DNA from 3 places in the Streptomyces sp. XY431 genome. Region 2 is predicted to be linked to each of the others. Evidence: riboswitches for the same ligand, from Rfam matches in the RefSeq annotation. Region 2 holds a riboswitch; each other region holds the start of a gene.
The links. A riboswitch is a leader RNA that binds a small molecule or an ion and turns the genes downstream of it on or off. The one in region 2 is predicted to bind cobalamin.
Positions count from the first base shown of each region.

Region 1: another riboswitch for cobalamin. It lies ahead of ADK60_RS23610 (FecCD family ABC transporter permease); the one in region 2 lies ahead of ADK60_RS17825 (CoA-acylating methylmalonate-semialdehyde dehydrogenase).
Region 3: another riboswitch for cobalamin. It lies ahead of ADK60_RS23745 (ribonucleoside-diphosphate reductase subunit alpha); the one in region 2 lies ahead of ADK60_RS17825 (CoA-acylating methylmalonate-semialdehyde dehydrogenase).

Region 1 covers NZ_LGDO01000280.1:16,549-19,811, forward strand. The annotation lists gene ADK60_RS23595 (CGNR zinc finger domain-containing protein) at 1-133, shown strand, start outside; gene sodX (nickel-type superoxide dismutase maturation protease) at 130-507, opposite strand; gene sodN (superoxide dismutase, Ni) at 829-1,224, shown strand; cobalamin riboswitch at 1,323-1,457, shown strand; gene ADK60_RS23610 (FecCD family ABC transporter permease) at 1,555-2,646, shown strand; gene ADK60_RS23615 (ABC transporter ATP-binding protein) at 2,643-3,263, shown strand, end outside.
Region 2 covers NZ_LGDO01000151.1:44,799-48,061, reverse strand. The annotation lists gene ADK60_RS17830 (amidohydrolase) at 1-1,258, shown strand, start outside; cobalamin riboswitch at 1,365-1,555, shown strand; gene ADK60_RS17825 (CoA-acylating methylmalonate-semialdehyde dehydrogenase) at 1,760-3,263, shown strand, end outside.
Region 3 covers NZ_LGDO01000280.1:46,938-50,200, forward strand. The annotation lists gene ADK60_RS23735 (glycoside hydrolase family 26 protein) at 1-82, shown strand, start outside; gene ADK60_RS23740 (GH12 family glycosyl hydrolase domain-containing protein) at 180-1,427, shown strand; cobalamin riboswitch at 1,489-1,650, shown strand; gene ADK60_RS23745 (ribonucleoside-diphosphate reductase subunit alpha) at 1,811-3,263, shown strand, end outside.

The DNA.
Region 1 (3,263 bases), on a different contig from region 2:
CGCCTATCTGGACACCTCGACCAACCGGTCCCGCCGGTACTGTTCGGACCGCTGCGCCACCCGCGCCAATGTCGCCGCCTACCGGGCCCGCAAGCGCCTGGAGGCCCAGGAGGCCGCGGCGGCCGGGCACTAGCGGACCGGGAGTTCCTCCGGCCGGATCCAGACGCCGAGGCGGCGGGCGAGCCCGGGCACCCGCGCCAGCGGGGCGGCCAGCAGCAGCCGCTCCAGCCGCCGTCCGGGCGCCAGCCAGGCCGGGCGCGGGCGCAGCCGCAGCAGCACCCGGCCGAGCACCAGCTCGTCCGGCACCGCTCCGTAGCTGCGGCTGTCACTGTCCACCGGCCGGTTGTCGGAGAGCAGCCACCAGCCTTTGGGGCGACGGCCGTCGGCCCGCTTGACCACCAGCAGGTTCTGCTGGAACGGGTGCCGGAACACCACCACCGCGCCGGGCCGGATCCGCGCGCCGTAGCGGACCAGCAGCTGGTCCCCGTCGCGCAGCGTCGGCACCATCGAGTCCCCCGCCACGTCGATCAGCCCGAACGGCGCGCCGCCGCCCGGCGGACCGTCCTCCGGTTCCGCGCTCCGTGCCACGGCTCCTCCTCCCGGCTCGCGTCCGCCGTGTCCCGTCCGGCTCCCGCCGCGTCCTGCTGTCCTGCTGTCGCGCTGTCGCGCTGTCGCGCACCAGTCTGCCGCACCGGCCGTCGGCCGCCGATGTCCGGATTCATCCGGTTCCGGCTCCGTCTTTTGCCCTGGGCGGGCCGCCCGGCCGGGAAACCGGACGGTCCGGCAGGTAATCTCGGGCGCGGGAAGACGATCTAAGGAAGGACTCCCATGTTCTCTCGTCTGTTTGCACCTCGCGCCACCGCCCACGCCCACTGCGACCTGCCCTGCGGTGTCTACGACCCGGCCCAGGCCCGGATCGAGGCCGAGTCGGTGAAGGCCACCCAGGAGAAGTACCAGGCCAACGAGGACGCGCACTTCCGCGCCCGCGCGGTCATCATCAAGGAGCAGCGCGCCGAGGCGGTCAAGCACCACATCTCGGTGCTGTGGAGCGACTACTTCAAGGCCCCGCACTTCGAGAAGTACCCGCAGCTGCACCAGCTCATCAACGACACCCTGAAGGCCGCCTCGGCCGCCAAGGCGTCCACCGACCCGGCCACCGGCCAGGCGCTGCTCGACCTCATCGCCGAGGTGGACAAGATCTTCTGGGAGACCAAGCAGGGCTGATCCCCGCCCGGTCGCCTTTCGGCCGCCCCCGTCCGGATCCGGACGGGGGCGGTCGCGCGTTCGGGGCCGGACGGGCACGACCGTTCGAACGGTAAGGGTCATAGCTGGTGAGTGCTTGTTATGCTGCCAGGGCGTCCCGCGGGGGAAGCCGGTGCGAATCCGGCGCTGACCCGCAACGGTAAGCGGCCCCCGCGGCCGTGAGCCCGATCGCCCGGGGACGCCGACCTCCCGACAACTCGCCGCGGACTGCGAGGGGATGGCGCCCCGGCACACCCGCGCCCGGACGCGCCGCCCCTCGCCGCACCCGGCCCGAGGCAAGGCGTGCCACCAGTGAGCAGCACCACCGCGGCCGCACCGGCCACCGCCGCGGCCCCACCGGGCCCCCGCCGGACACCCGCCCTCCCGCTGGCCGCCGCACTCGCCGCGGCCCTGCTCGGCTCGCTGGTCTGCGCCGTCGCGGTCGGCTCCGCCGGCCTCGGCTGGGGCCAGGTCCTGCGGCTCCTGGGCGCCGGCCTGACGGGCGGTCGGCTGGAGGCCGACGAGGCCGCCGCGTACGCCATCGTCTGGGAGATCCGGCTGCCGCGCGCCGTCCTGGCGGCCGTGGTCGGCGCCGGACTCGCCGCCACCGGGGTCGCGGTCCAGGCGATGGTCCGCAACGCGCTCGCCGACCCCTTCGTGCTCGGCATCTCCTCCGGGGCCTCGGTCGGCGCCAACGCCGTGCTGATGTTCGGCGCCTTCGCCTCGCTCGGCGTCTGGGCGCTCTCCGCCTCCGCCTTCGTCTCGGCCCTGCTGGCCATGGTGCTGGTCTATCTGACGGCCCGTACCGCCCACGGGCTCACCCCGCTGCGGCTGGTGCTCACCGGCACCGCGATGTCCTACGGCTTCTCCGCCGTGACCGCGCTGATGGTCTTCGCCGCCGCCCGCGGCGAGGCCGCCCGCTCGGCCATGATGTGGCTGCTCGGCAGCCTCGGCGGGGCCACCTGGGGCTCGGTGCCGATCGCCGCCGTCACCGTACTGGCCGGGCTGGCGTACCTGGCCCGCGCCGCCGGACGGCTGGACGCGCTGGCGATGGGCGACGAGACGGCCGCCTCGCTCGGTGTGGACCCGGACCGGCTGCGGCGCGCGCTGTTCGTGGTGACCGCGGCCGTCACCGGCACCGTGGTCGCGGTCAGCGGGGCAATCGGCTTCGTCGGACTGATGGTCCCGCACCTGGCCCGGATGCTGGTCGGCGCCGGCCACCGCCGGCTGCTGCTGGTCGCGCCGCTCGCCGGGGCCCTGCTGCTGGTCTGGGTGGACATCGTCTCGCGCACCCTGCTGGCCCCCGCCGAACTGCCCGTCGGCGTGGTCACCGCGGCCGTCGGGGTGCCCTGCTTCCTGCTGCTGATGCGCCGTCGCGGCTACGCCTTCGGGGGCGGCCGGTGAGCGCCGCCGGCACCGGGGCCCTGGACCTCGCCGTCGACCGGGTCTCGGTCGACCTGGCCGGCGTCCGGCTGGTCCACGAGGTCACCCTGACCGCCGCCGCCGGCCAGGTGGTCGGCCTGGTCGGCCCGAACGGCAGCGGGAAGTCCACCCTGCTGCGCTGCGTCTACCGGGCGCTGCGGCCCGCCGCCGGGGCCGTCCTGCTGGGCGGCGAGGAGGTCCACCGGCTCGCCCCGCGCGAGGCCGCCCGGCGGGTGGCGGCGCTGCCGCAGGAGCACTCCGCCGAGTTCGACTTCACCGTCGCCGAGGTGGTCGGCATGGGCCGGCTGCCGCACCGGCGCGGCGCCCTGGCCGGCCCGTCCGCGGCCGACGAGGAGCACTGCGCCGCCGCGCTGGGCCGGGTCGGCGCCGGGCACCTGGCCGGCCGGGGCTTCCTGAGCCTCTCCGGGGGCGAGAAGCAGCGGGTGCTGATCGCCCGCGCGCTGGTCCAGGAGCCCCGGGTGCTGGTGCTCGACGAACCCACCAATCACCTGGACATCACCCATCAGTTGGAGGTGCTGGCGCTGGTCCGGGAGGCCGGGACGACGGTGCTCACCGCGCTGCACGACCTCAATCTGGCC
Region 2 (3,263 bases):
GCTCGACTCCGTCGTCCCGGACCGTCCGGTCTACCTCACCAACCGCGACCACCACGGCGCCTGGGCCAACACCCGGGCGCTGGAGCTCGCCGGCGTCGACCGCGACACTCCCGACCCGGCGGACGGCCGGATCGAGCGCGAGGCCGACGGCACCCCGAGCGGCGTGCTCCAGGAGGGCGCCACCGGCCTGGTGGCCCGGCTGGTGCCGCCGATCACCGCCGCCGACCGGCTGGAGGGGCTGCTGCGGGCGCAGCGGCTGCTGCACTCGCTCGGCATCACCGGCTGGCAGGACGCGCTGCTCGGCGAGTTCAACGGCCAGCCGGACCCGTCCGACGCCTACCTGACCGCCGCGCGCTCCGGCGCGCTGACCGCCCGGGTGAACGGCGCGCTCTGGTGGGAGCGCGAGCGGGGCGCCGAGCAGATCGCCGAACTCGTCGAGCGCCGCGCCGACTCGGCCCAGGGCAGGTTCCGGGCCGGCTCGGTGAAGATCATGCAGGACGGCATCGCGGAGAACTTCACCGCCGCGATGACCAGCCCCTACCTGGACGGCTGCGGCTGCGCCACCGCCAACTCCGGCCTCAGCTTCGTCGATCCGCTCGCCCTGCGCGAGTACGTCACCGAACTCGACGCGCTGGACTTCCAGGTGCACTTCCACGCGCTCGGCGACCGGGCGGTGCGCGAGGCACTGGACGCGGTCGAGGCCGCCCGCGCCGCCAACGGCCGGCGCGACACCCGGCACCACCTCGCCCACCTCCAGGTGGTCCACCCGGACGACCTGCCCCGGTTCGCCCGGCTCGGCGCCATCGCCAACATCCAGCCGCTGTGGGCGGCGCACGAGCCGCAGATGGACGAGCTGACCATCCCCTTCCTCGGCCCGGAGCGCGCCTCCTGGCAGTACCCGTTCGGCGCGCTGCTGCGGGCCGGGGCCACCCTGGCGGCGGGCAGCGACTGGCCGGTGAGCAGCCCGGACCCGCTGGCCGGTCTGCACGTCGCGGTCAACCGGCGGGAGCCGGAGGCCGAGGACGACCGGGTGTTCCTGCCCGAGCAGCGGCTCGACCTGGCCTCCGCGATCGCCGCCTACACGGCGGGCACCGCCCATGTGAACGGGCACGACGACGCCGGGGTGCTCGCGCCCGGCCTGCTGGCCGACCTGGTCGTCCTGGACCGCGACATCCTCACCGGCCCGCCCGAGGAGATCGCGTCGGCCCGGGTGCTGCGCACCTACGTCGGGGGCGAGCTGGTCCACGCCGCCGACTGACGCCGCGTCAACTGCCCTCCGGGCCCCGGGGTGCTCCCCGGGGCCCGGCGCGTTCCCGGCGGTGCGTGCTCCGACGCGCCCGAACGGTGAGGGGCCCTGGACTTACTAGGACGTCCAACTATATGGTCGGAACAGGTCCGCGGTGTCAGGGAAGCCGGTGTGAGTCCGGCACGGTCCCGCCACTGTGACCGGGGAGTTCGTCCCCGCAGGAGTTCGGCCACTGGCAGCCAGCCGGGAAGGCCCGGGGGCGCGCGTCGATCCGGGAGTCAGGATACCGGCCGCGGACGGTCCGTGTTTTCCACGAGGATGGAGACGACACGCATGATTCCGGGCTGCTCCCGTTCCACCGCCCCCGGCTGTGCCGTGCCGACGAGCCCCGGGGCGCACCAGCGCTGACGGTTCGTCAGCCGCCGCCGTCCTGCCGCCGGGCGCACCACCGTGCGCCCGCGCACCGGCGCGGCCTCCACTCCTCCTCTCCCATCCTGACGAGAGAAGGAACCAATGGTCACCGACCCGACCACCCCTGACCCGATCGTCCCCGAGCTCACTGTTCCCGAGCTGACCCACTTCGTCGGCGGCAAGCGCACCGCCGGGACCTCCGGCCGCTTCGGCGACGTCCACGACCCCAACACCGGGCGCGTCCAGGCCCGGGTGCCGCTGGCGAGCCGCGCCGAGGTCGAGGCCGTGATCGCCGACGCGGCGCAGGCCCAGCCCGCGTGGGCGGCCTGGAACCCGCAGCGCCGGGCCCGGGTGCTGCTGCGCTTCCTCCAACTCGTCGAGCAGGAGCGGGACTCGCTCGCCCGGCTGCTCTCCGCCGAGCACGGCAAGACCGTCGCCGACGCCCACGGCGACCTGCAGCGCGGCCTGGAGGTGGTCGAGTTCGCGGCCGGGATCCCGCACCTGCTCAAGGGCGAGTTCACCGACAACGCCGGCACCGGCATCGACGTGTACTCGATGCGCCAGCCGCTCGGCGTGGTCGCCGGCATCACCCCGTTCAACTTCCCGGCGATGATCCCGCTCTGGAAGGCCGCGCCCGCGCTGGCCTGCGGCAACGCCTTCGTCCTCAAGCCCTCCGAACGCGACCCCTCGGTGCCGCTGCGGCTCGCCGAACTGTTCCTGGAGGCCGGACTGCCGCCCGGCGTGCTGAACGTGGTCAACGGCGGCAAGGAGGCCGTCGACACCCTGCTGGAGGACCCCCGGGTGCAGGCGGTCGGCTTCGTCGGCTCCACCCCGATCGCCCAGTACGTCTACGCGACCGCGGCCGCCCACGGCAAGCGCGCCCAGTGCTTCGGCGGTGCCAAGAACCACATGATCGTGATGCCCGACGCCGACCTCGACCAGGCGGCGGACGCGCTGGTCGGCGCCGGCTACGGCTCGGCGGGCGAGCGCTGCATGGCGATCTCGGTGGCCGTCCCGGTCGGCGAGGAGACCGCCGACGCCCTGGTGGCCAAGCTGGTCGAGCGGATCGGCGCGCTCAAGGTCGGCCGCTCGGACGACCCGGCGGCGGACTTCGGTCCGCTGGTCGGCCGGGACGCGCTGGAGCGGGTCCGCGGCTACCTGGATCTCGGGGTCGAGGAGGGCGCCGAACTCGTCGTCGACGGGCGCGACTTCCGGCTGGAGGGCCACGAGGAGGGTTTCTTCCTCGGCCCCTCGCTGTTCGACCGGGTGACGCCGGGGATGCGGATCCACCGCGAGGAGATCTTCGGCCCGGTGCTGAGCGTGGTCCGCGCCGCCGACTACGAGGAGGCCCTGCGCCTGCCCAGCGAGCACGAGTTCGGCAACGGCGTGGCCATCTACACCCGCGACGGCGACACCGCCCGCGACTTCACCCGCCGGGTCAACACCGGCATGGTCGGCGTCAACGTGCCGATCCCGGTGCCGATCGCCTACCACACCTTCGGCGGCTGGAAGCGCTCCGGCTTCGGCGACCTCAACCAGCACGGACCGGACTCGATCCGCTTCTACACCCGCACCCGCACGGTGACCTCGCGCTGGCCCTCCGGGG
Region 3 (3,263 bases), on a different contig from region 2:
CAAGCCGTCCGGGTCCACCGCCCCGAGCCGGAAGCCGGCCACCACCAAGCCCCGGAGCTCCCCGTCGGGCGCCGCCGGATAGCCTCGACCGACCGCGGGCCCGTCCGCCCGCAGGAGGCCGCCGGGGCACCGGCCGGCCCGTACACCGAACACCAGTACCCCGTTGGGAGGCGAAGAGCATGGTCCGCCCGTTCCTGCCCGGCCCCGGGCGTCCCCGGCCGCGCGCCTGGTGGTGGCTCGCGCCCACCGCCCTTCTGGTGCTCTGCCTGTGCGCCGTGCTGATCCCGCGCGAGAGCGCCCCCTCGACCGCCGCCGTCGCCCCGCCCCCGCCGCCGCTGACCTCTCCCGAGCCCGGCGAACTGTGCTCCACCGCGCAGAACCGCTACCCCTCGCAGCCGGTGGACTCCGGGCGCTACGTCATCAATCCCAACGAGTGGAACGCCACCGGCGGCCTGTGCGTGCACGGCGGCAACGACAGCGCCGCCTTCGCCGTCACCCGCAGCGCCGTCGCCCGGGGCAACCTCACCGACCCGGCCCGCGGTCCCGGCGCCTACCCCCACATCAGCACCCCGCTCGGCAACGACGGCGTCAGCCCGCTGCCCATCGCCGTCGACAACCTGCGGTACGCGACCAGCACCTGGCGCACCACCCAGGTGGACGGCGGCGTCTGGAACGCCTCCTACGACCTCTGGTACAGCACCACCCGGGGCAGCTGCTCGTTCACCGAGAGCGCCGAGGTGATGATCTGGCTGCGCGGCAACGGCACCTCGCCGTTCGGCAAGCAGTCCGGTGAGCTGCGCAGCGGCGGCCAGGCCTACCGGGTGTACGAGGCGCCGAAGAAGAGCAGCCACACCCTGATCACCTACGAGGCGGCCTCCGCCACCAATGTCGTCACCGACCTCGACCTGCGCGCCTTCACCCGCGACGCGGTCCAGCGCGGCTACGTGCCGGCCGGCTCGTACCTGTGCGCCGTCCAGGCCGGCTTCGAGATCTGGGAGGGCGGCGCGGGCCTCGGCACCGACGCGTTCTCGTTCGAGGTCGCCGCGGGCCGTCCCAGCGGCGCGGTCACCTCCGCGGTGCCCGGCTACTGCCTGGACAGCCGGGTGGCCGGCGACCCGGCCGCGGTCGGCGCCGCCACCTGCGACGGCTCCCCGGCGCAGAGCTGGACCATGGGCGAGGACGGCTCGGTCGGCCAGGCCGGACGCTGTCTGGAGGACCCGGACCTCGGGTTCCCGGTCCTCACCGGCTGCACCCGCAGACCCGACCAGCGGTGGCGCGCCACCGACGGCGGGCAGCTGATCAACGAGGACTCCGGGAAGTGTCTGGAGAACCCCGCGACCGGCCCCACGGGCACCGGGAACGGCCCCCAGGTGCGGATGCGGCTGTGCGCCGCCAAGCCCGCCCAGGAGTGGCACAGGCCGCTCTGAGGGGCGCCGAAAGCCCCCGCAGCCTATCGCAACCGACCCACGACACGCAGCCTCGCGACACTACATGTGGGGCTTCGTCGGACGAGCGCCACTAGATGTATGCTCACTCCTGCTGTCGAAGCAGGGGAACCCGGTGCGAATCCGGGACTGCCCCGCAGCGGTGTGCGGCCGCCTCCCCAGGGAGCCCGCGAGTCCGAGTACCTGCCGACGGCGTGCCGGCGCCTCCCCGCAGAGGCCATGCGCACCAGCACCACTTCCGGGCCTCGCGGGCGGGCCGGGGACGAATCGCGCGCGACGCCCACGGGCCCGCGCGGCGTACTCCCCTGCCCGAACGGCCCGGCCCCCGATCCACCGCCGTCGACCGCCGCCAGGAGAGAAGCGCCTTGACCACCGCTGCCTCAGTCGTCCTGCCCGCCCAGGGTTCCAGCTCCGTCCCCGCCGACCCGACGGTCGCCGATCCCGGCGGTGCGCTCCTGCGCCTTCTCACCGACCGCAGCGCCGACCTCCCCCAGGTGGACCCCGGTCATGTCGCCGCCGCCGCGCTCCGCGGCCGGCACGCCGGCTCGGACTTCGCCGAGCTGCGCGGACTGGCCGTCGACGCCGCCGCGTCGATGATCGCCGAGGACCCGCAGTACTCCAAGCTCGCGGCCCGACTGCTCGCGCTGGAGATCGTCGACGAGGCGGCCACCCAGCAGGTGGTCTCGTTCTCCAGCTCGATCGCCGTCGGCCACGCCGAGGGCCTGATCGGTGACACCACCGCCGCCTTCGTCGCCAAGCACACCGCCACCCTGGACGCGCTGATCGACGCCAAGGGCGACGACCGCTTCGAGTACTTCGGTCTGCGCACCGTCCAGAGCCGCTACCTGCTGCGCCACCCGATCACCCGCAAGGTCGTCGAGACCCCGCAGCACTTCCTGCTCCGTGTCGCCTGTGGCCTGGCGGTCGGCGACACCGAGCAGTCGGTGCGCGAGGTGGCCGAGCTGTACCGCCTGATGAGCCGGCTGGAGTACCTGACCTCCTCGCCGACCCTCTTCAACTCCGGCACCCGGCACCCGCAGATGTCCAGCTGCTACCTGCTGGACTCGCCGCTGGACAACCTGGACTCGATCTACTCCCGCTACGCGCAGATCGCCCGGCTGTCCAAGCACGCCGGCGGCATCGGCCTGTCCTACTCCCGGATCCGCTCCCGCGGCTCGCTGATCCGCGGCACCAACGGCAAGTCCAACGGCATCGTGCCGTTCCTGCGCACCCTCGACTCCTCGGTCGCCGCCGTCAACCAGGGCGGCCGCCGCAAGGGCGCGGCCTGTGTCTACCTGGAGACCTGGCACGCGGACATCGAGGAGTTCCTCGAGCTGCGCGACAACACCGGTGAGGAGGCGCGCCGCACCCACAACCTGAACCTGGCGCACTGGATCCCGGACGAGTTCATGCGCCGGGTCAACGCCAACGCCGACTGGTCGCTGTTCTCCCCCGCCGACGTCCCCGAGCTGGTCGACCTGTGGGGCGCCGAGTTCGACGAGGCGTACCTGAAGGCCGAGCTGGCCGGCAAGGCCGTCCGCACCATCCCCGCGCAGACCCTCTACGCCCGGATGATGCGCACCCTGGCGCAGACCGGCAACGGGTGGATGACCTTCAAGGACGCCTCCAACCGCGCCGCCAACCAGACCGCGCTGCCCGGCCGCACGGTGCACAGCTCCAACCTCTGCACCGAGATCCTGGAGGTCACCGACGACTCCGAGACCGCGGTCTGCAACCTCGGCTCGGTCAACCTCGGCGCCCACGTCGCCGCCGGCGCCACCGCCGCCGACCTGCTGAACGCGATGGACTGGGACCGGC